DNA from 2 places in the Streptomyces hamibioticus genome. Region 1 is predicted to be linked to the other one. Evidence: riboswitches for the same ligand, from Rfam matches in the RefSeq annotation. Region 1 holds a riboswitch; the other holds the start of a gene.

Region 1 (10,366 bases):
CGCGAGGCCTGGGACCGGACGCGCCGGCCGCTGCTGGAGGAGCCGCTGTGGCCCGACTGGCAGGTGCTCGGTGAGCGTGAGCCCTACCCGGCCGTCCCCCACAAGCGGCTGCTGCGCACCCGCCGGGCCGGCACGCTCGGCGAGATCGGCGCCTGGGAGCTGCGCGACGCCCGGCTCACCGCCCTGCTGGAGAGCCATGCCCTCGCCTGGGGCCTGGACCCGCGCACCACTCCCGCGAGCGCCGCCGTGCTGCCGTACATGGAGCACGCCTTCGGCACCTGGTACGTGCGCGGTGGGCTGCGCGAACTGGTCCGCGCGGTGTACGAGCGCTGCCTGGCCCGCGGGGTCGCGTTCCACTTCGGCAGCGAGGTCACCGGGATCGTGGAGAAGGACGGCCGGGTGGCGGGAGTGGAGCTGGCCGACGGCGGTGTGGCGGAGGCCGAGTTCGTGGTCGCCGGCGTCGCGCCCGGCGTGCTGGACCGGATCGCCGGCGGCACGGCGGTGCGCGGGGCGGGCGAGGTGCCGCCGCAGCGGGCGGCGGCGAGCAGGCTCACGGTGCTGCTGGCGCTGCGCGGCGGCCGTCCCGAGGGCACCGCGCATCGCACGGTGGTTCACACCGAGGACCGGGACGCGGAGCTGAACGCCCTGTTCGGCGCGGCGCCGGGCATGGCCGCGCGCCCGACGGTGACGGTGCTGCGGCCGGACGGTCCGGAGCTGGTGCCGGACGCCGGGCACGAGGCGGTGACGCTGACGGCGGTGGTGCCCGCGCGGCCCGAGTGGAGCCGGGCGGCAGCAGACGTGTTCGACGTGCACGCCCAGCAGGTGATCGGCGTCGCCGAACGGGCCGTACCCGGCCTGCGCGACCGTCTGCTCTGGCACGAGGCGCGCACCCCGGCCGACATCGCCGGGGCGACCGGCGCGGAGGGCGGGGCCGTGCCGGCACCGGCGCTGGCCGCGGCCGGCGGCCGGCTGCTGCACCCGTCGAACGGCACGCGCACCGACGGTCTGTTCACCGTCGGCGGCTGGTCGCACCCCGGCGGCGGGCTGCCGCACGCGGGCATGTCGGGGGCGCTGGTCGCCGGGCTGATCGTGGAGGGGCCGGAGTTCCGCGGCTCTCAGTGAGCTTGCCGGCGCGCCCCTCGGCGCCCGGTCTCAGAAACGGTACTGCTCGTCGAAGCCCTGGCCCTGAGCCTGCCCGTCGCCCGGGTGGGGGTAGGGCTGCTCCGGCGGGAGTTCGCCGCCGTACGGGTCGTCGGTGCTGCGCTGCTGCGGGACCCACACCCCGCCGGGGGGCGTCTCTCCGTAGCCGCCGGTGGCGTACTGGTCCTGGCCGTAGCCCTGCTGGTCGTAGGTCTGCCGGCCGGTGGTGTAGCCGGTGTCGTACCCGGCCCCGCCGTAGGTGTGGGTGCCGATGTACGGGTCGGAGTACGCGGCGTACTGCTGCTCGCCCGAGGGGTCGTAGTAACCCTGCTGGCCGTAGCCGGAGTAGTCGTAGGCGTAGGACGCGTCGGCGGTGTGGGCGGCGGCGGCCGGGGCGTGCTGCTCCTGGCCGTAACCGGAGTCGCGGTAGACGCCGTAGGAGCCGGTGTCGTCCGGCATGGGCTGCGGCTCGTACACCGCCGTGGTCTCCGCCTCCGTGGGCCCGGCGGGACGCGCGGGCGTGAAGACGTCGTCACGGTCGTGGTCGTCGTAACCGTAGGCGACGCGGTCGCGGTCACGGGCGCGGTCGTCGTCGCCGTACTCGGCCTCGGCCGCTTCCAGGCCGGAGACCTCCAGCGTCGGCTCCTGGCGGCCCCGCTCCGGCCGGGCGCGCCGGCTTCCGACGAGGCTCGCCGGGGCGTTGACCGCCCAGCCCGCGGCGAAGCCGCGGCGGAACGAGAGCGTCACGTAGGTCTGGCCGACCGCGAAGGCCGCAGCGCCCAGTGCGATGACGACGACGGAAGGGATCAGCACGCCGACCACCACGCCGAGGAAACCGACGAACGCCAGCAGCCGCCAGCGCAGGCGCGCCTTGTACTGCAGCAGCACCTCGCCGAGCAGCCACAACGCGACGATGCCGAACGCGATGTAGAGGACCGTCCAGCCCATGTACGCCCCTCTCCCAGTGACCGCAACGCAGTGTGTCGTACGTGCGTGCGGCAGGTCTAGGCCTGCGGCGGGTGGTGCAGGCCCAGGTTCTCGTAGATTTCCAGCGTCGCCGTGGAGTTGTTCAGCGTGATGAAGTGCAGTCCGGGGACACCCTCGGCCAGCAGTCTCGCGCAGAACTCCGTGGCGAACTCGATCCCAAGGGAGCGTACCGCCGCCGGATCGTCCTTCGCTGCGAGGATCCGCTCTTTCAGCTCGGGCGGGAACGAAGCGTTACTGAGCTTTGGCAACCGTTCCAGCATTTTCACGCTGGTCACCGGCATGACCTCCGGGATCACCGGGGTCTCGCAGCAGGCCGCGGCGACCTTGTCGCGCAGGCGCAGGTACGGCTCGGGGTGGAAGAACATCTGCGTGATCGCGTAGTCGGCGCCGGCCCGGCACTTGTCGACGAAGTGCGCCACGTCCGTGTCCCAGTCGCTGGAGCGCGGGTGCATCTCCGGGAAGGCCGCCACGCCCACGCAGAAGTCGCCCGACTCCTTGATGAGACGGACCAGGTCCGCGGCGTAGGTCAGGCCCTGCGGGTGCGGGACCCAGTCGCCCATGGGGTCGCCGGGCGGGTCGCCGCGCACGGCGAGCATGTTGCGGATGCCCGCGTCGGCGTACTGGCCGATGATGTTGCGCAGCTCGGCGACGGAGTGGTTCACGGCGGTGAGGTGGGCGACCGGCGTGAGCGTGGTGTCGGCGGCGATCTGCTCGGTCGCCCGCACCGTGCCCGCGCGTGTCGAGCCGCCCGCGCCGTACGTCACGGAGACGAAACTGGGAGCCACCGCCTCGACCCTGCGGAGCGCGTTCCACAGGTTCCGCTCGCCCTTCTCCGTCTTGGGCGCCCAGAACTCGAACGAGTACGTCGTCTTGCCGGTCGCGAGCATGTCGCGGACGGTGCGTGCGCGATCAGTCCTGGTGGATGCGGTTCCGAGGGCCATACGGGCAGGTTAGCCAGGGCTTGTCGGTCCCCCAACCAGACGCAGGCATTTTGTCCGTATTGTCGATTTTCCGTCCATCCCTTGGACAGTCGCGGGACTCTGCGGACGCGGAGAGCGGCCTAGGCCTGGCGCAGCCGCTTGGCGAACTCCGCCGCCGCCGCACCGGGGTCGTCGGCCTCGGTGATCGCCCGGACCACGACCGCGCGTCGGGCACCGGCGTCGAGGACCTGGTCGAGGTTGCCGAGGTCGATGCCGCCGATGGCGAACCAGGGCCGGTCCGTGCCCAGCGCGGCCGTGTGGCGCACCAGGTCCAGGCCGGGTGCGTGGCGGCCGGGCTTGGTGGGGGTCGGCCAGCAGGGGCCCGTGCAGAAGTAGTCCACGCCCTCCTGGGCGGCGGCCGCGGCGGCCTCGGAGTCGGCGTGCGTGGAGCGGCCGATCAGGACGTCGTCGCCGAGGATCGCGCGCGCGGCGGGTACGGGCAGGTCGCCCTGGCCCAGGTGCAGCACGTCGGCGCGGGCGGCGTGGGCGACGTCCGCCCGGTCGTTGACGGCGAGGAGCTTGCCGTGCCGGGCGCAGGCCTCGGCGAAGACCTCCAGGTGCGCCAGTTCCTCGGCCGCCTCCATGCCCTTGTCGCGCAGCTGCACGATGTCCACGCCGCCGGCCAGCACCGCGTCCAGGAACTCGGGCAGGTCGCCCTGGCGCCTGCGGGCGTCCGTGCACAGGTAGAGCCGGGCGTCGGCGAGCCGGGCGCGGGCGGTGACTGCGGTGTCGGCCATGCGTGGGTGTCCCCCGTTGTCGTGGCGGACCGGACGAGCCGGTCGGTGCCGGTGGCGGACCGGAAGCTCCGGGCCGTTGTCGGTGAGGACCGGATGCTCCGGCCGCTTTCCATGCCGGACCGGAGGCTCCGGGCCGTTGTCGGTGACATGCGGGCGTGCCCGCTGTCGGCGGCGTACGGGCCGCGGTTCACCGCGGCCGCGGCCCCGGCCGGCCGCGGCCCGTACGCCGGTCGGTATGCCGGGTCAGACGGCGAGCGCCTGGGCCCGGCGCTTCACCTCCGTGCCGCGATTCTCGCTCAGCGCCTGCGCGGGGGTGCCGGGCAGGGAGGGGTCGGGGGTGAAGAGCCACTCCAGCATCTCTTCGTCCGTGAAGCCGTCGTCCCGCAGCAGCGTCAGGGTCCCGGACAGGCCCTTGACCACCTTGTCCCCGTCGATGAAGGCGGCGGGGACGTGCAGCGCCCTGTTCTCCCCCCGGCGTACGGCGATGAGCTGGCCCTCCTTGACCAGCTGCCGCACGCGGGTCACCTCGACGCCGAGCATCTCGGCGATGTCGGGGAGGGTGAGCCAGGCAGGCACGAGAGCATCGATCTTTGCGTCAATCTCGGTCACGCCTCCAGCCTGCCATCTGGCACTGACAGTCGGAAGCCGGACCCGTCCGACATGGGCGGACGGGTGAGTCCCCGGCGTCCCCGGCACCCGGTGGATCAGCCGGTGGATCGTCCGGTGGATCAGCCGGTGGATCGTCCGGTGGTTCACCTGGCGGGCCGCCCGGCGGACCACCCGGCGGGGCACGCGCTACGCCGTCGCCGCCTTCAGCGGCCTGGCCGGGTCGGCGAGCAGCCGCGGGTCCATCCGCGCACCGGACTCGATCAGCCGCCTGCCCTGGGCCAGGTCCCGGGGACGGCCCACGGCCAGCAGGGCGATCAGGCGGCCCTCGCGCAGCCAGCAGACGGTCCAGGCGGGCCCCGACGGATCGCCGCGCCACAGCGTGGCGTCGGCCGACGTGTGGTGACCGGCGTACTGGACGAAGCGCCCGAACTGCTCCGACCAGAAGTACGGCACCGGGTCGTAGACCGCCGGTGTCTCACCGGTGGCCGCGCCCAGGATGTTGGCGGCCACCGTGCGCGGTCCCTGGAGGGCGTTGTCCCAGTGGTGCACCAGCAGCCGCTCGCCGTAGCGGCCGGAGGGGAAGGAGGCGCAGTCGCCGACCGCGTACACGTCGGGCAGGCAGGTGCGCAGCCGGTCGTCGGCCACGACCTCGCCGTGCGTGCCCAGCTCGATGCCGGTGCCGGCCAGCCAGGCCGTGGCGGGCCGGGCGCCGATGCCGACGACGACCGCGCCGGCCGCCACGCGCGTGCCGTCGTCGAGGACGACCGCGCCGGGCTCGACGCGCTCCACGCGCGCGCGGGTGCGCAGATCGGCGCCGGCGTCGGCGTACCAGGCGGTCATCGGGGCGGCCACCTCGGCGGGCAGCGCCCCTGCGAGCGGCCGGTCGGCGGCCTCCACGACGGTCACCGCACAGCCCGCCTCGCGCGCCGCGGTGGCGAACTCCGCGCCGATCCAGCCGGCGCCGACGACCACGATGTCGTGCTGCCGGACCAGCACCGGGCGCAGCCGCTCGGCGTCGTCCAGGGTGCGCAGCAGATGGACGCCGGGCACGCCCTCGGTGCCGGGCAGCCGAATCGGTTCGGCGCCGGTCGCCAGGACGAGGACGTCGTACGGGACGGGTCCCGCGGAGGTGTCGAGGACGTGCGCGTCGGGGCGCAGGCCGAGCGCCTCGCAGCCGAGGCGCACCTGGATGCCGAGCGCCTCGAAGTCCACGTCGAAGGCGGAGCCCTCGGCCGTGCCCAGCAGCACCGCCTTGGACAGCGGCGGCCGGTCGTACGGCTGGTGGGGTTCGGCGCCGATCAGCGTCACCGTGCCGGCGAACCCCTGTTCGCGCAGGGCGACCGCCGTCTGCACACCGGCCATCCCTGCGCCGACCACGACCACGTGCCCCGGCGGCGCGCCGCGTTCCCGCGCCCGTTCCTGCGTCTGCTCGCTCACCTGATCACCATAGACACCTGACGAGTTGTCAGTCAGTGGTCGTGCGCCGTGACCTGCTCCACAACGCTGGTGCCGCGCCCCGGCCGCGACTCCCACTCCCAGCTCTCCTCCAGCCGCACGCGCCCGTCCGGCAGCTCGACGACCGTCGACACGCAGTGCCCGGACGCCGTGGTGCCGTCGGTCCTGAGCTGCACGTACCGGAAGTCGAGCCGGTCGCCCTCGCGCGTGCCCACCAGATGACCGCGCACGACGTCGCCGCCGGCGTACTCGGCCCAGATCTCGCCGTCCTTCTCGTGGTAGGTGAACCGGGTGTGCGTGCCCACCTGACCGGGCGCCTGGTCGGCGACCGGGGTGAGGACGAGACCGTCGAGCGAACGTGCCACCGGCGGATGCTCCCTTACAGACGCGGATGACGACAGTTAGGGTGGCCAACGTAAGGCACTCGCGGGAGCCCGGACGCACCGGGCTGAGAGGGAGGCTGGCGGCCTCCGACCGTACGAACCTGATCCGGGTCATGCCGGCGAAGGGAGGGGCTGGACACCCATGTCGCCCACAGGCACGCCGCCCACGGGTACCACCGGTAGCGCGGGCACGTCGGACGTCCTCGTCATCGGGGGCGGGATCATCGGTCTGGTCACGGCTTGGCGGTCCGCGCAGCGCGGGCTCGGCACCGCCGTGGTGGATCCCGAGCCGGGCGGCGGGGCCGCCCAGGTGGCGGCCGGGATGCTGGCCGCCGTCACGGAACTGCACTACGGCGAGCAGACCCTGCTCGCCCTGAACCTCGCCTCGGCCCGTCGCTATCCGCAGTTCGCGGCCGAGCTGAGCGACGCCACCGGCCAGGACCTCGGCTACCGGGCGTGCGGCACGCTGGCCGTCGCGCTCGACGCCGACGACCGAGCCCACCTGCGGGAACTGCATGCCTTCCAGATGCAGTCCGGCCTGGGCTCCGAGTGGCTGTCGGGGCGCGACTGCCGACGCCTGGAGCCGATGCTCGCGCCGGGCGTGCGCGGGGGGCTGCGGGTGGACGGCGACCACCAGATCGACCCGCGGCGCCTCGCCCGCGCGCTGGTGACCGCCTGTGAGCGGGCGGGTGTGGTCTTCCACCGGGTGCGGGCCGAGCGGCTCACGGTCACCGGGGACCGGGCCACCGGGGTCGTCACGGCCGACGGCACCGAGCTGGCGGCCGGGCGGACGGTGCTGGCCGCGGGCAGCCTCAGCGGGCGGCTGGCGGGCGTCCCGGAGGACGTCCTGCCGCCGGTGCGGCCCGTGAAGGGGCAGGTGGTGCGGCTGACGATGCCGCGTCACCCGGCGCCGCTGCTGAACCGGACCGTGCGCGCCGTGGTCCGCGGCAACCACGTCTATCTGGTGCCCCGGGAGGACGGCGAACTGGTCATCGGCGCGACCAGCGAGGAGATGGGCTGGGACACCACGGTCACCGCTGGGGGCGTGTACGAGCTGCTGCGGGACGCCCACGAGCTGGTCCCGGGCCTCACCGAGCTGCCCTTCACGGAGGTCCGGGCGGGGCTGCGCCCCGGCTCCCCGGACAACGCGCCGATGCTCGGCCCGACCGCGCTGGACGGCCTGCTGCTGGCCACCGGCCACTACCGCAACGGCGTGCTGCTCACGCCGGTCACCGGTGACGCCATGGCGCACGTCCTGGCCACGGGCGAGCTTCCCGAAGAGGCCCGCCCCTTCACCCCGCGGCGCTTCGACGCCGCCCCCGCACTCACGGAGCAGTCGGCATGAACACCCCGGTCACGAAGACCCCGGTCACCGTCTCGGTCAACGGGGAGCCGCGTCAGGTGGCTCCCGGCACCGCACTCGACGCCCTGGTGAGGACCCTCACCGAGGCGCCGTCCGGCGTGGCGGCCGCACTCAACGAAACCGTCGTCCCGCGCGCGCGATGGGCGTCCACCACGCTGGCCGAGGGCGACCGCGTCGAAGTCCTCACCGCCGTCCAGGGAGGCTGACCCATGGCCGACGATCCTTTCGTCCTCGGAGGTACGTCGTTCACGTCCCGACTGATCATGGGCACGGGCGGGGCGCCCAGCCTCGACGTGCTGGAGCGGTCGCTGGTGGCCTCCGGGACGGAGCTGACCACGGTCGCCATGCGGCGGGTGAACCCGACCGTGCACGGGTCGGTGCTGTCGGTGCTGGAGAAGCTCGGCATCCGGGTGCTGCCGAACACGGCGGGGTGCTACACCGCCGGGGAGGCGGTGCTCACCGCCCGCCTCGCGCGCGAGGCCCTGGGCACCGACCTGATCAAGCTGGAGGTCATCGCCGACGAGCGGACCCTGCTGCCGGACCCGATCGAGCTGCTGGAGGCGGCGGAGACGCTGGTCGACGACGGGTTCACGGTGCTGCCGTACACGAACGACGATCCGGTGCTGGCGCGGAAGCTGGAGGACGTGGGGTGCGCCGCGGTCATGCCGTTGGGGTCGCCGATCGGGTCCGGGCTCGGGATCCGGAACCCGCACAACTTCCAGCTGATCGTCGAGCACGCGCGCGTGCCGGTGATTCTGGACGCGGGGGCCGGTACGGCGTCGGACGCGGCGTTGGCGATGGAGCTGGGGTGCGCGGGGGTGATGCTGGCCTCGGCGGTCACCCGTGCTCAGGAGCCGGTGCTCATGGCCGCCGCCATGCGGAGTGCCGTGGAGGCGGGGCGGCTGGCCCGGCTGGCCGGGCGGATTCCGCGGCGGCACTTTGCGGCGGCGTCCTCTCCCGGGGAGGGGCTGGCCCGGTTGGATCCTGAGCGGCCCGCGTTCTGAGCGGCGCGGTTCTTCCGTTTGGTCCGCCCGCCCACGCACCACCCGTTTCCAGTCGGGCAGGAGGTGGGCCTCGCCCGTGGGGGCCGAGCACCGTCGGCGGCTTTCCGTGGGTGGGTGCGGCTCCGTGCGCGGACGCGTTCCCTGCGGGGGCCCGTTTCCGTGCATGGGCCCGTTTCCGTGAGTGGGGCGGCTCCGTGTGCGGACGCGTTCCCTGCGGGGCGCGTTCCCTGCGGGGCCCATCTCCGTGCGTGGCCCGTCTGCGTGGGGTGCGTCACAGGTGCGCTGCAGTCGTGGGGGTGATCGGCTTCGGGGCGGCGGGGTGTCCTTGGCGGCTCGTACACTCACCTGCGTGGACACGACCCTTCAGGACCCTCTGGTCGGGCAGGTGCTCGACGGGCGGTACCGCGTCGACGCGCGGATCGCGGTCGGCGGGATGGCCACGGTCTACCGGGCCGTGGACACCCGCCTGGACCGCGTGCTCGCGCTGAAGGTGATGCACCCGACGCTCGCGGCCGACGCCTCCTTCGTCGAGCGGTTCATCCGCGAGGCCAAGTCGGTGGCCCGGCTCGCCCACCCCAATGTCGTGCAGGTCTTCGACCAGGGGACCGACGGGGCGTACGTCTACCTGGCCATGGAGTACGTCTCCGGCTGCACCCTGCGTGACGTGCTGCGCGAGCGCGGGGCGCTGCAGCCGCGGGCCGCGCTGGACATCCTGGAGCCGGTGCTGGCCGCGCTCGGCGCCGCCCACCGCGCCGGATTCGTGCACCGGGACATGAAGCCGGAGAACGTGCTGATCGGGGACGACGGCCGGGTCAAGGTCGCCGACTTCGGTCTCGTCCGGGCCGTGGACACCGTCACCAACACGACCGGCTCCGTCCTCGGCACCGTCTCCTACCTCGCGCCCGAGCAGATCGAGCACGGCACCGCCGATCCCCGGGTCGACGTGTACGCGTGCGGCGTGGTGCTGTACGAGATGCTGACCGGCGGCAGGCCGCACGGCGGGGACTCCCCCGCCCAGGTGCTCTACCAGCACCTCCATGAGGATGTGCCGCCGCCCTCGGCCGCCGTGCCGGGGACGGCGTACGAACTGGACGAGCTGGTCGCCTCGGCGACCGCGCGCAATCCGGAGATCCGCCCGCACGACGCGGTGGCGCTGCTCGCGCAGGCCCGCGACGCCCGCGCACGGCTCGGCGACGACCAGCTCGACGCGGTGCCGCCGCAGGCACTGACCGCGGAGCACGACAACGCCGAGGACCGCACCAGCGTGATCCCGCGCGCGCTGACCGTGCCCCGGCCGCTGCCCGTCCGGGAGGAGGACGGGGCGGAGGGCGACGGTCTCGACCGCACCAGCCGGTTCCGGACCCCGCCGCCGCCTCCGCCCCGCCGCCGCTCGGCCGTACCGCGCGGTCCCATGGCGATCGTCGTGGCCGTGCTGCTGGTGCTGGGCGTGGGCGCCGGCGTCTGGTACATCAACTCCGGGCAGTTCACCAAGGTCCCGCCGCTGCTGGAGAAGACCGAGGCGCAGGCCCGGGACCGGCTGGCGGAGGCCGGGCTGGACGTGGGCAAGGTCGAGCACGCCTACAGCGACACGGTGCGGCGCGGCTCCGTGATGCGCACCGACCCGGAGGCGGGCTCCCGCATCCGCAGCAACGACTCCGTGTCGCTCACCATCTCCGACGGCCCGGAGACGGTGAAGCTGCCCGATCTG
Region 2 (10,366 bases), 3.5 Mb from region 1:
GCGCAGGCTGCGGTACTGCGGCCCGGCGCACCGGCGCAGGAACCGGATCGTGCGAACCGTCCTCGACTTCCTGGACAGCATCTCACCGTGATGCGCGCCTCCGGGCACCGGCGACCGGGCGGGGCCGCGGAATCGATCTGCGACACTGGTTGAGTCATGCCTAAGCCCGGAGAACTCACTTTCGTCGCCCCGCGCGGAGCCAAGAAGCCGCCGCGGCATCTCGCCGACCTCACGCCCGCCGAGCGCAAGGAGGCGGTCGCCGCTGTCGGTGAGAAGCCGTTTCGTGCCAAGCAGCTCTCGCAGCACTACTTCGCGCGGTACGCGCACGACCCGGAGCAGTGGACGGACATCCCGTCCGGTTCCCGGTCCCGGCTCCAGGAGGCGCTGCTTCCGGATCTGATGACGGTCGTCCGGCATCTGTCGACCGACCAGGGCACCACCCGCAAGACGCTGTGGAAGCTGTTCGACGGCACGCTCGTCGAGTCCGTGCTGATGCGCTACCCGGACCGGGTGACCATGTGCATCAGTTCGCAGGCCGGCTGCGGGATGAACTGCCCGTTCTGCGCCACCGGGCAGGCGGGCCTGGACCGCAACCTGTCCACCGCCGAGATCGTGCACCAGATCGTCGACGGCATGCGGGCGCTCAGGGACGGGGAGGTCCCCGGCGGTCCGGCGCGGCTGAGCAACATCGTGTTCATGGGCATGGGCGAGCCGCTCGCCAACTACAACCGCGTCGTCGGCGCCATCCGCCGGCTCACCGACCCCGAGCCCGACGGCGTCGGGCTGTCCCAGCGCGGCATCACGGTGTCGACGGTCGGCCTGGTCCCGGCCATCCACCGGTTCGCCGACGAGGGCTTCAAGTGCCGTCTGGCCATCTCGCTGCACGCGCCCGACGACGAGCTGCGCGACACCCTCGTCCCGGTGAACACCCGGTGGAAGGTCCGGGAGGTGCTGGACGCCGGTTTCGAGTACAGCGCCAGGTCCGGCCGGCGGCTGTCCATCGAGTACGCGCTGATCCGGGACATCAACGACCAGGCCTGGCGGGGTGACCGGCTCGGGCGGCTGCTCAAGGGCAGGCCGGTGCACGTCAACCTGATCCCGCTCAACCCCACGCCCGGCTCCAAGTGGACCGCCTCGCGCCCCGAGGACGAAAAGGCGTTCGTCGAGGCCATCGCCGCCCATGGTGTGCCGGTGACGATCCGGGACACCCGTGGCCAGGAGATCGACGGGGCGTGTGGTCAGCTCGCCGCGAGCGAGCGGTAATCTGACCGTCGTAAGAACACCTTCACAACTTCATACTGCTGACATCGTCATATCCCACGCAATTCCGACAGGGGAGCGCCACAGCGCTGAGAGTGCGGCACCGGCCGCAGACCCTCCGAACCTGGCCCAGGTCATTCTGGGTAGGGAGATCGGTCATCACTCGAGCTGTTGCGCCCTGCCCGGAACTCCACCAGGGGCTTCCGGGCAGGGCCGCGTCTTCTCCTGGTCACCCAGGAGGAATCAGTGAGCAACACCACCAGGCGCGTCGCCGCGGCGGTCGCCGCATTCGGCATGGCCGGCGGCCTCGCCGCGTGCGGTTCGTCCGAGGACGGCGGGCAGGCATCCGGCGACACCAAGACCGTGACCCTCGTCAGCCACGACTCGTGGGCCGCGTCGAAGGACGTAATCGCCGACTTCGAGAAGGCCTCCGGCTACAAGGTCCGGGTCCTGGAGGACGGCGACGCCGGGCAGGCCGTCAACAAGGCGATCCTGACCAAGGACAACCCCCAGGGCGACGTCTTCTTCGGCGTCGACAACACACTGCTCTCGCGGGCCCTGGACAACGGCCTGTTCCAGCCGTACGAGGCCAAGGGCCTCGACCGGATCGACGCGTCCTTCAAGATCGACGGCAAGCACCGGGTCACGCCCGTCGACTACGGCGACATCTGCGTCAACTACGACAAGGCGTACTTCAGCAAGCACAAGCTGACCCCGCCCGACTCCCTCGACGACCTGACCGAGCCGCAGTACAAGAACCTGCTCGTCACCGAGAACGCCGCCACCTCCTCTCCGGGGCTCGGCTTCCTGCTCGGGACGGTGGCCGAGTACGGGGACGACGGTTGGCAGGGCTACTGGAAGAAGCTCGAGGCCAACGGTGTGAAGGTCGTCGACGGCTGGGAGCAGGCCTACAACGAGGAGTTCTCCGGCTCGGCCGGCGGCAAGCAGGCCGGCGGCGACCGCCCGCTCGTCGTCTCCTACGCCTCCTCCCCGCCTGTCGAGGTGATCTACGCCGACCCCAAGCCGGACACCGCCCCCACGGGTGTCGCGACCGGCACCTGCTTCCGGCAGACCGAGTTCGCCGGGCTGCTGAGCAACGCGAAGAACCCCGGGGGCGGCAAGGCGCTCATCGACTTCCTGATCAGCCGGAAGTTCCAGGAGGACCTGCCGCTGAACATGTTCGTCCACCCGGTGCTGGACGACGCGAAGCTGCCCGCCGAGTTCAAGAAGTTCGCGCCGGCCGTCGACGAACCCCGGACCATGGACCCGGCGAGGATCGCCGACCACCGTGACGAGTGGGTCAAGTCGTGGACGTCGCTCGTACTGAAGTAGTCACCCGCCGCGGGGGGAACGCGGCGCGGCTCGCCCTCATGGCCGGGCCCGTCGCGTTCTTCGCGGTCTTCTTCGCCTACCCGGTCGCCGCGATCGTCGCGCGCGGCCTCAGGGCCGACGGCCTCTGGCACCTCGGCCGGATCGGCGAGGTGCTGACCCGGCCCGGCATCCGGGACGTGCTGTGGTTCACCACCTGGCAGGCCCTGGCCTCCACCGCGCTGACCCTGCTGATCGCCCTGCCCGGCGCCTACGTCTTCGCCCGCCTGGACTTCCCCGGCAAGCAGGTGCTGCGGGCCATGGTCACCGTGCCGTTCGTGCTGCCGACGGTCGTCGTCGGTACGGCCTTCCTGGCGCTGGTCGGGCGCGGCGGACTCCTCGACGACCTGTGGGGCCTGCGGCTGGACACCACCGTGTGGGCCATCCTGCTGGCGCACGTCTTCTTCAACTACGCCGTCGTCGTCCGCACCGTCGGCGGCCTGTGGTCGCAGCTCGACCCCCGGCAGGAGGATGCGGCCCGGATGCTGGGCGCGTCTCCGCTGCGGGCCTGGCGGAGGGTCACGCTGCCCGCGCTGGCGCCCGCCGTGGCGGCCGCCGCGCTGATGGTGTTCCTGTTCACCTTCACCTCCTTCGGCATCGTCCAGATCCTCGGCGGGCCCACCTTCGCCACCCTGGAAGTGGAGATCTACCGGCAGACCTCGCAGATCTTCGACCTGTCCACGGCCGCCGTGCTGACTCTGATCCAGTTCGCCGCGGTCGCCGCGATCCTCGCCGTGCACGCCTGGACCGTACGGCGGCGGGAGAGCGCCCTGAAGCTGGTGGACGCGGCCGTCGCCGCCCGCCGGCCGCGCGGGAGCGGGCAGTGGGCGCTGCTGGCCGGGGTCCTGGTCACCGTCGCCCTGCTGCTCCTGCTGCCGCTCGCGGTACTGGTCGAGCGGTCCCTGGCCGCGCCCGGCCTCGGCTACTACCGGGCGCTGACCCGTGAGGACGGCGGCGCCTTCCTGGTGCCGCCGATCGAGGCGGTCGGCAACTCGCTCCAGTACGCCGTCGCCGCCACCGCCATCGCCGTGGCGGTCGGCTCGCTGGCCGCCGCCGCGCTGGCCCGCCGGGACGCCGGCCGCCTGGTGCGCGGCTTCGACGCGCTGCTGATGCTGCCGCTCGGGGTGTCCGCGGTGACGGTCGGCTTCGGGTTCCTGATCGCCCTCGACGAGCCGCCGCTGGACCTGCGGTCCTCCTGGATCCTGGTGCCGCTCGCGCAGGCACTGGTCGGTGTCCCGTTCGTGGTGCGGACCATGCTGCCGGTGCTGCGGGCGGTGGACGTCCGGCTGCGGGAGGCGGCGGCCGTGCTGGGGGCGTCGCCCTGGCGGGTCTGGCGGGAGGTCGACCTGCCGCTGGTGCGGCGGGCGCTGCTGATCGCCGCCGGGTTCGCGTTCGCCGTCTCGCTCGGTGAATTCGGGGCGACCGTGTTCATCGCGCGGCCCGACAACCCGACGCTGCCGGTCGCCGTGGCGCGGCTGCTGGGCCGTCCCGGAGACCTGAACTACGGCCAGGCGATGGCCCTTTCGACGATTCTGATGCTGGTGTGCGCCGTGGCGCTGCTCGTCCTGGAGCGGCTGCGGACCGACCGGAGCGGGGAGTTCTAGACATGCGGCCAGACGCGCTGCCGGACGAGCGGCCGGACATGCGGCCGAGCCTGCTCGGCCTCGAGGGCGCCACCGTCCGCTTCGGCGGGCGGGCGGTGCTGGACGCCGTCGACCTCGGCGTCGCCGAGCACGAGGTCGTGTGCGTGCTGGGGCCCAGCGGCAGCGGCAAGTCCACGCTGCTGCGGGCGGTGGCCGGGCTCCAGCCGCTGGACGCCGGGCGGGTGCTGCTCGACGGCCGGGACCAGACGGGCGTGCCCGCGCACCGGCGCGAGGTCGGGCTGATGTTCCAGGACCACCAGCTCTTCCCGCAGCGCGACGTGACCGGGAACGTCGCCTTCGGCCCCCGGATGCGCGGTGCCTCCCGTGCCGAACAGCGGCGCCGGGTGGGCGAGCTGCTGGAGCTGGTGGGGCTGCCGGACGCCGCCCGCCGGGCCGTCGCCGGGCTCTCCGGCGGGGAGCAGCAGCGGGTGGCGCTGGCCCGTGCCCTCGCGCCCCGGCCCCGGCTGCTGATGCTGGACGAGCCGCTCGGCCAGCTCGACCGCTCGCTGCGCGAACGGCTGGTCGTCGAACTGCGGGAGCTGTTCGGCCGGCTGGGCACCACCGTGCTGGCCGTGACCCACGACCAGGGCGAGGCCTTCGCGCTGGCCGACCGGGTCGTGGTGATGCGGGACGGGCGGATCGCCCAGTCCGGCACGCCCCTCGAGGTCTGGCAGCGACCGGCCGACGCCTTCGTGGCGCGGTTCCTCGGCTTCGACAACGTGGTCGAGGCGGCCGTCGCCGGGCAGGCCGCGGACACCCCCTGGGGCAAGCTGCCGGTGCCGGAGGACTCCCCGCAGGGCACCCGGACGGTGCTCGTGCGTCCCGCCGGGGTCCGGCTCGTCGCCGCCGACGCGGGCCTGCCCTGCACGGTCGCCGCCCGAACCTTCCGGGGCACCCATGTCGCCGTGCGCCTCCAGCCGCGGGACGCGCCCCGGCTGGAGGCGGCATGCGCGCTGCGGGCCGCGCCCGAGGTCGGGGACCGGGTCGGGGTGGAGTTCGACGTGGCGGAAATCGTGGTGCTCGGGTGAGCACTCCGCTCGTAGGGTGAGCGGCATGACAGTCCTCGCACACGACCGCTACTGCGACGAAATCACCCGGCAGACGGGGAAGTTCAGGTCGGTGCTGGCCTCCGGTGCCGACCTGTCCGCCACCGTGCCGACCTGCCCGGACTGGACCCTGGAGGAGCTGGTCCGGCATACGGGGCAGGCCCTGCGCTGGGTGGAATGGATCGTCCGCACCCGGGCCCAGGAGGAGGTCCCCATCGAGCGGGTGCCGGGGAGCGAGGGGCCCGAGGCGCGCGGTGACGCCGCCGCGCTGGAGACCTGGCTGACGGAGTCCGGCGAGGCGGTCGTGGCCGCGCTGCGGGAGGCCGGGCCGGACCTGCGGGTGTGGACGTGGTCCGGGGTCGACACCTCCGGCTTCTGGGCCCGTCGGATGACGCACGAACTCGTCGTCCACCACGCGGACGCGGTCCTGGCCGCGGGCCGGCCCTTCGAGGCGGTCCCGCCCGATGTGGCAGCCGACGCGGTGGACGAATGGCTGTGGATCGTGCGGCTCCTGCAGCGGGAGCTGCCCGACTCGCCGGCGCGGGAGCTGCGCCTGCCCGGCCGGTCGATCCATCTGCACGCCACCGACACCCCGCCCGAGCTGAACGCCGAGCGTAGCGAGATGGGGTTCCCCCCGCCCGAAGGGTGGGGGAGGCTCGTCGAGTTGGCCGAGGACGGCGTCACCTGGCGCCGGGGTCACGAGAAGGCGACCGTCGCGCTGCGCGGGCCGCTCACCTCGGTGCTGCTCGCCTTCTACCGGCGGATACCGCTGGACAGTCCGGACCTCGAGGTGCTCGGTGACCGGAAGCTGCTGGAGTTCTGGCTGGAGCGGGCGACCTTCGAGTGAGGGTGGGACGGCGATGGCCCGCCCCGCACCGGGGACGGGCCGTCAGGGTGCCGTGCGTGCGGGGTCAGCGGTTGCCGTTGGTCCCGCGGCGGCGCATGCCGAGGAAGACCGCGCCGCCGCCGACCGCGACCAGGGCGGCCGCGATGCCGGCGATCAGGCCGGTGTTGGAATCCGCACCGGTCTCGGCGAGGTGGGACTCACCGGCCGGCGAGGGGGCGTTGCTCGCGGTGCCCGCGGGAGCCGTGCTCTCGCTCTCCGACGCCGCCGGGGCCGACGGGGTCGACGGGCTCGACGGGGACGGGACCGGGGCCTCGGACTCCTCGGCCGGGGACGAGGAGCTCTCCGACGGCGTCGGCGTCGGCGTGGGCGTCGGGGTCGGCTTGTCCTCCTTCGCGCAGGCGGTCGCCGGGGTGACGAGGTTCGGCTTGATGTCCTCGTCGACGTAGCCCGCGGCCTTGACGTGGATGCGGTACTCGGCGTTCGGCTTCCAGTCCTCGGCGAAGGTGATGGTGACACCCTCGCGCGAGCCCTTGACCACCTGCTCGCCGACCTTCTTGGCGTCGGCGCCGTTGTTCTGCAGGTAGACGCTGACGGTCGCCGGGATGCCGGCGGGGTCCTTGTCGGTGACGGTGAGGACGCCCTTGGTGCCGTCGCACACGGCGGCGGCGGAGAACTCGCTGATGTCGCAGGCGAGCGCGTTGCCCGCGGCGCCGACCGCCAGGGCGAGCGAGGCGGAGGCGACGCCGAGGGCGCGGACGCCACGGCGGGACGCCGTGCGGCTGAATATGGACAGGACTGCCACGTTGGTCCTTTACAGGATGCGCAGAGATGCGGGGGGTGGACAGGGCGCCGACACCGCTGACAGCTGCCCATGACTGCCGACGACTGCCGAGAGCCGCTGTCGTCTGCTGACACGGCATCAGCACCCAGGAGTCCCACTGGTCTATAAGCGTTGCATAAGCAGTGTCAACGCATATGCCGGTCAAGGGCGTTGGCTTTGCCGTCTTATTAACCGACGACACGTTTCAACGCAGCCGGGGCGTCCTCGATCCGGTCGACCAGGGCGATCCGGGACTCCATCGACCGCCCGTGGGCCAGCGCCCGCAGCAGTGGCCAGGCCGGCAGCCGCTCCGTCCAGTGCGCCTCGTTCACCAGCACCATGGGGGTGGGCTCGCCGCGCGACTCGTAGTAGTTCGGCGTCGCGCTGTCGAAGACCTCCTGTACGGTGCCGGCGGCGCCCGGCAGGAACACCACGCCCGCGGTGCAGCGGGCCAGCAGGCCGTCCTCGCGGGTGGCGTTGGAGAAGTACTTGGCGATGTGCGCGGCGAAGGCGTTCGGCGGCTCGTGGCCGTAGAACCAGGTCGGGATGCCGACCGAGGCGCCGCCGTCCGGCCAGCGCTCCCGCACCTCGAACGCGGCACGCGCCCAGTCGGTGACCGACGGCACGTAGGAGGGCGCCTTGGCGAGGAGCAGCAGGGCATCGTCCAGCATGCCGTCGTCGAACGGGGCGGCGTAGGCGCCGAGGTTGGCCGCCTCCATCGCGCCCGGCCCGCCGCCGGTGGCCACCGTGAAGCCGGCGCGGGTCAGCTCCCGGCCCAGGCGCGCGGCGCCCGCGTAGGGCTCGGTGCCGCGGGCCATGGCATGGCCGCCCATGACGCCCACCACCCGGGCGCCGGCGAGGAGTTCGTCGATCGCGTCGGAGACGGCGTCGTCGTGGACGGCACGCAGCATGGAGGCGAATACGTCGCCGTCCGCCTTCGTCCGCTGGAACCAGGCGTAGGCACGGGCGTCCGGTGTCGCGTCGTAGCCCTCGTCGAGCCCGGTGTACAGGCCGCCGGGGGAGTAGACGTGGGCGCGGTACGGGTCGAAGGGCAGGCCCGGGACCGGCGGGAAGACCAGGGCCCCGGCGGTGCGCACGGCGGTGGCCGCCGCGGTCTCCATCGGGCAGCCGAGGAAGACGGCGCCCGTGACGTCGACGGAGGTCAGGGCTTCGGTACGGGACGTCAGATCGACGGCCTGTACGCGGTGGTGGGCGAGGGTGCCGCGCTCGGCGACCACCGCGTCGAACTCGGAGAGGGTCTCGATCTCCCGGTCGTGGGCGGCGTGAAACGGCTGGGCGGGTGACGTGTCCACCCGCCCATGCTAGGCAGTGCCCGTCAGCCCTGGACGGCCGCCGGGTCCATCCACACGACCTCCCAGGTGTGGCCGTCGAGGTCGTCGAAGGCGCGGCCGTACATGAAGCCGTGGTCCTGGGTCTCGCCGGTGGCCGAGCCGCCGGCCGCGATGGCCTTGTCCACCAGCTCGTCGACCTTCTCGCGGCTCTCGGCGCTCAGCGCGATCAGCACCTCGCTGGACTTGGTCGCGTCCACGATCTCCTTCTTCGTGAACTCGGCGTACTTCTGCCTGGACAGCAGCATCGCCACGATGGTGTCGCTGATCACGACCGAGGCCGTGGAGTCGTCGCTGAACTGGGGGTTGATCGTGTAGCCGAGTTCAGTGAAGAACTTCTTGGACGCGTCGATGTCGTTCACGGGCAGGTTCACGAAGATCATCTGCTGGTACATCCGGGCCTCTCCCTATCAGTGTCGCCATCGGCGCTGTGTCACCGATGTTCCTACGGTGTCGTGCCGTTCGAAGGGGTAGACCGGGGGTCCGATCGGAACTCATCGGCGGGGCGGAAGTTTTTCGAGGGAATTTTCACGAGCCGCTCAGCGGCAGCGCCGCCAGCTCGGCGACGACCAGGGTCAGCGGTCCGAACAGGGCCAGCAGCGCGCCGGCGCGCACGGCGGCGGCGCCGCGCAGCATCCCGGCCGGCGCCCCGAGGCGGAGCAGTGCGGCCGTGGTGTCGGCGCGGGCCTGCTTGGCCTCCACGGCGGCGGTGAGCAGCGTGGCCACGGCGCAGCCCGCCACGACCAGTGCTCCGAGGGTGCTGAGCGGGCCGAACGCCGCTCGGTCGTCCGTGGGGTACACCCTCGCCGCCGCGTACGCCGCCGAGGCGACCGCGCAGACGACCCCGAGGGGGCGGCCGACGCGGTCCGCCTCCTCCATGAGCACGCGGCCGGCCAGCAGGCGCAGGGCGCCGGGGCGGGCGGCCTGGAGGAGCCGGCCGCACAGGTGGGTGAGGCCGGGGCCGGCCAGGGCGAGGCCGAGGGCGGTCAGGGCCCAGCCGACGAGGACGCCGGCGGCGGGGGCGCCGGTGCCGGTGGCGGTGCGGGCGGCGTACGTCTCCACGGCGAGGCCCGCGGCGAGGACGGTGATGCCCCAGGGGAGGGTGGCGGTGTTACCGGTGGGGCCGGGGCGGTCGGGGCGGCCGAGGAGGTCCTCCGGCGTGTGGAGGGTGCCGTCCGTCGGGGCCGCGGGGGTCGGGTCGCTCTCCGGAGCCGGCGGGGCGCCTGCCTCGGAGGGGGCGCCCCCAGTGGGACGACCGCCCGCGGGCCGGGCCGCCCCGGTGACCAGGGCGCCCGCCGGCTGCGCCTCCTGGCCGCCCGCCGCTGCCGGCCTGGCGGTGGCGAAGCGGCCGTAGCGGCCGTAGGCGCCGAACGTCTCGCGGGTCGCCAGGCCGTACGCGCCGAAGCGGCCGTACCTGCGGCCCCGGGCGCCCGTGTCGGCCGGTGCCGGACGGGTCTCGCGGGGGCGGAGCAGCAGGGCCACCGTCGCCGACGCGGCCAGGGGGACCAGGGCGAGCAGGGTCAGCGCCGCCGGGACGGGGAGCGGCTGCCCGGGGGCCAGCGCGTCGGTGGCGGCGCCGTCGAAGGGCATGCCCGTCAGGTCGCCGCGCAGATGGAGGAAGACCAGCAGCGCCAGCATCGAGCCCAGCGTGCAGGACAGCGCCGTGGTGGTCGCCGCGACGGCCATCAGCCGGCCGGGGCCGAGGCCGATGGCCGACAGGCCGGGGCGGGGGCGGGTGCCCGGGTCGGTGCGGGCCACGGCGACGGCGAAGTACACGGTCGCGGCGAGGGGGGCCGCGCACCAGGCGAGCCGGAGGGCCGAGCCGCCCGGCGCCTCCGGGTGGCTCATCGCGTGACCGAGGGCGCTCAGCAGCAGGAAGCCGGTGCCCGCCGAGGCCGCCGCGACCAGCAGGCGGCGCAGCTGGACGGCGAGCCGGGCGCCGCGGGTCAGGCGGAGAGCGAGCACGCGGCCCGGCCTTCCGTGCCGGCGGCCCCGGAGGCCGTCGTGGTTTCCGGGACCGGGGGAAGGTGCAC

What was found. Region 1 has a riboswitch for thiamine pyrophosphate ahead of thiO (glycine oxidase ThiO). Riboswitches for the same ligand answer to the same signal wherever they lie in the genome.
Region 2: it holds a riboswitch for thiamine pyrophosphate, as region 1 does, so the genes downstream of both, ACLGIH_RS09140 (thiamine ABC transporter substrate-binding protein) here and thiO (glycine oxidase ThiO) in region 1, are expected to answer to the same signal.

What each region holds. Positions count from the first base shown of each region.
Region 1 is NZ_JBKKQY010000001.1:5,594,959-5,605,324, reverse strand. Features, by position in the region: gene ACLGIH_RS25415 (phytoene desaturase family protein) at 1-1,122, shown strand, start outside; gene ACLGIH_RS25410 (SCO2102 family sporulation regulator) at 1,153-2,088, opposite strand; gene metF (methylenetetrahydrofolate reductase [NAD(P)H]) at 2,145-3,068, opposite strand; gene thiE (thiamine phosphate synthase) at 3,188-3,844, opposite strand; gene ACLGIH_RS25395 (Rv2175c family DNA-binding protein) at 4,088-4,453, opposite strand; gene ACLGIH_RS25390 (NAD(P)/FAD-dependent oxidoreductase) at 4,640-5,890, opposite strand; gene ACLGIH_RS25385 (avidin-fold protein) at 5,923-6,273, opposite strand; TPP riboswitch at 6,325-6,436, shown strand; gene thiO (glycine oxidase ThiO) at 6,434-7,636, shown strand; gene thiS (sulfur carrier protein ThiS) at 7,633-7,860, shown strand; gene ACLGIH_RS25370 (thiazole synthase) at 7,864-8,658, shown strand; gene pknB (Stk1 family PASTA domain-containing Ser/Thr kinase) at 9,008-10,366, shown strand, end outside.
Region 2 is NZ_JBKKQY010000001.1:2,067,816-2,078,181, reverse strand. Features, by position in the region: gene rlmN (dual-specificity RNA methyltransferase RlmN) at 157-1,263, shown strand; TPP riboswitch at 1,323-1,428, shown strand; gene ACLGIH_RS09140 (thiamine ABC transporter substrate-binding protein) at 1,555-2,592, shown strand; gene ACLGIH_RS09135 (ABC transporter permease) at 2,631-4,232, shown strand; gene ACLGIH_RS09130 (ABC transporter ATP-binding protein) at 4,271-5,299, shown strand; gene ACLGIH_RS09125 (maleylpyruvate isomerase family mycothiol-dependent enzyme) at 5,325-6,164, shown strand; gene ACLGIH_RS09120 (LAETG motif-containing sortase-dependent surface protein) at 6,229-6,966, opposite strand; gene ACLGIH_RS09115 (LOG family protein) at 7,173-8,297, opposite strand; gene ACLGIH_RS09110 (VOC family protein) at 8,321-8,728, opposite strand; gene ACLGIH_RS09105 (hypothetical protein) at 8,862-10,298, opposite strand; gene ACLGIH_RS09100 (ABC transporter ATP-binding protein) at 10,280-10,366, opposite strand, start outside.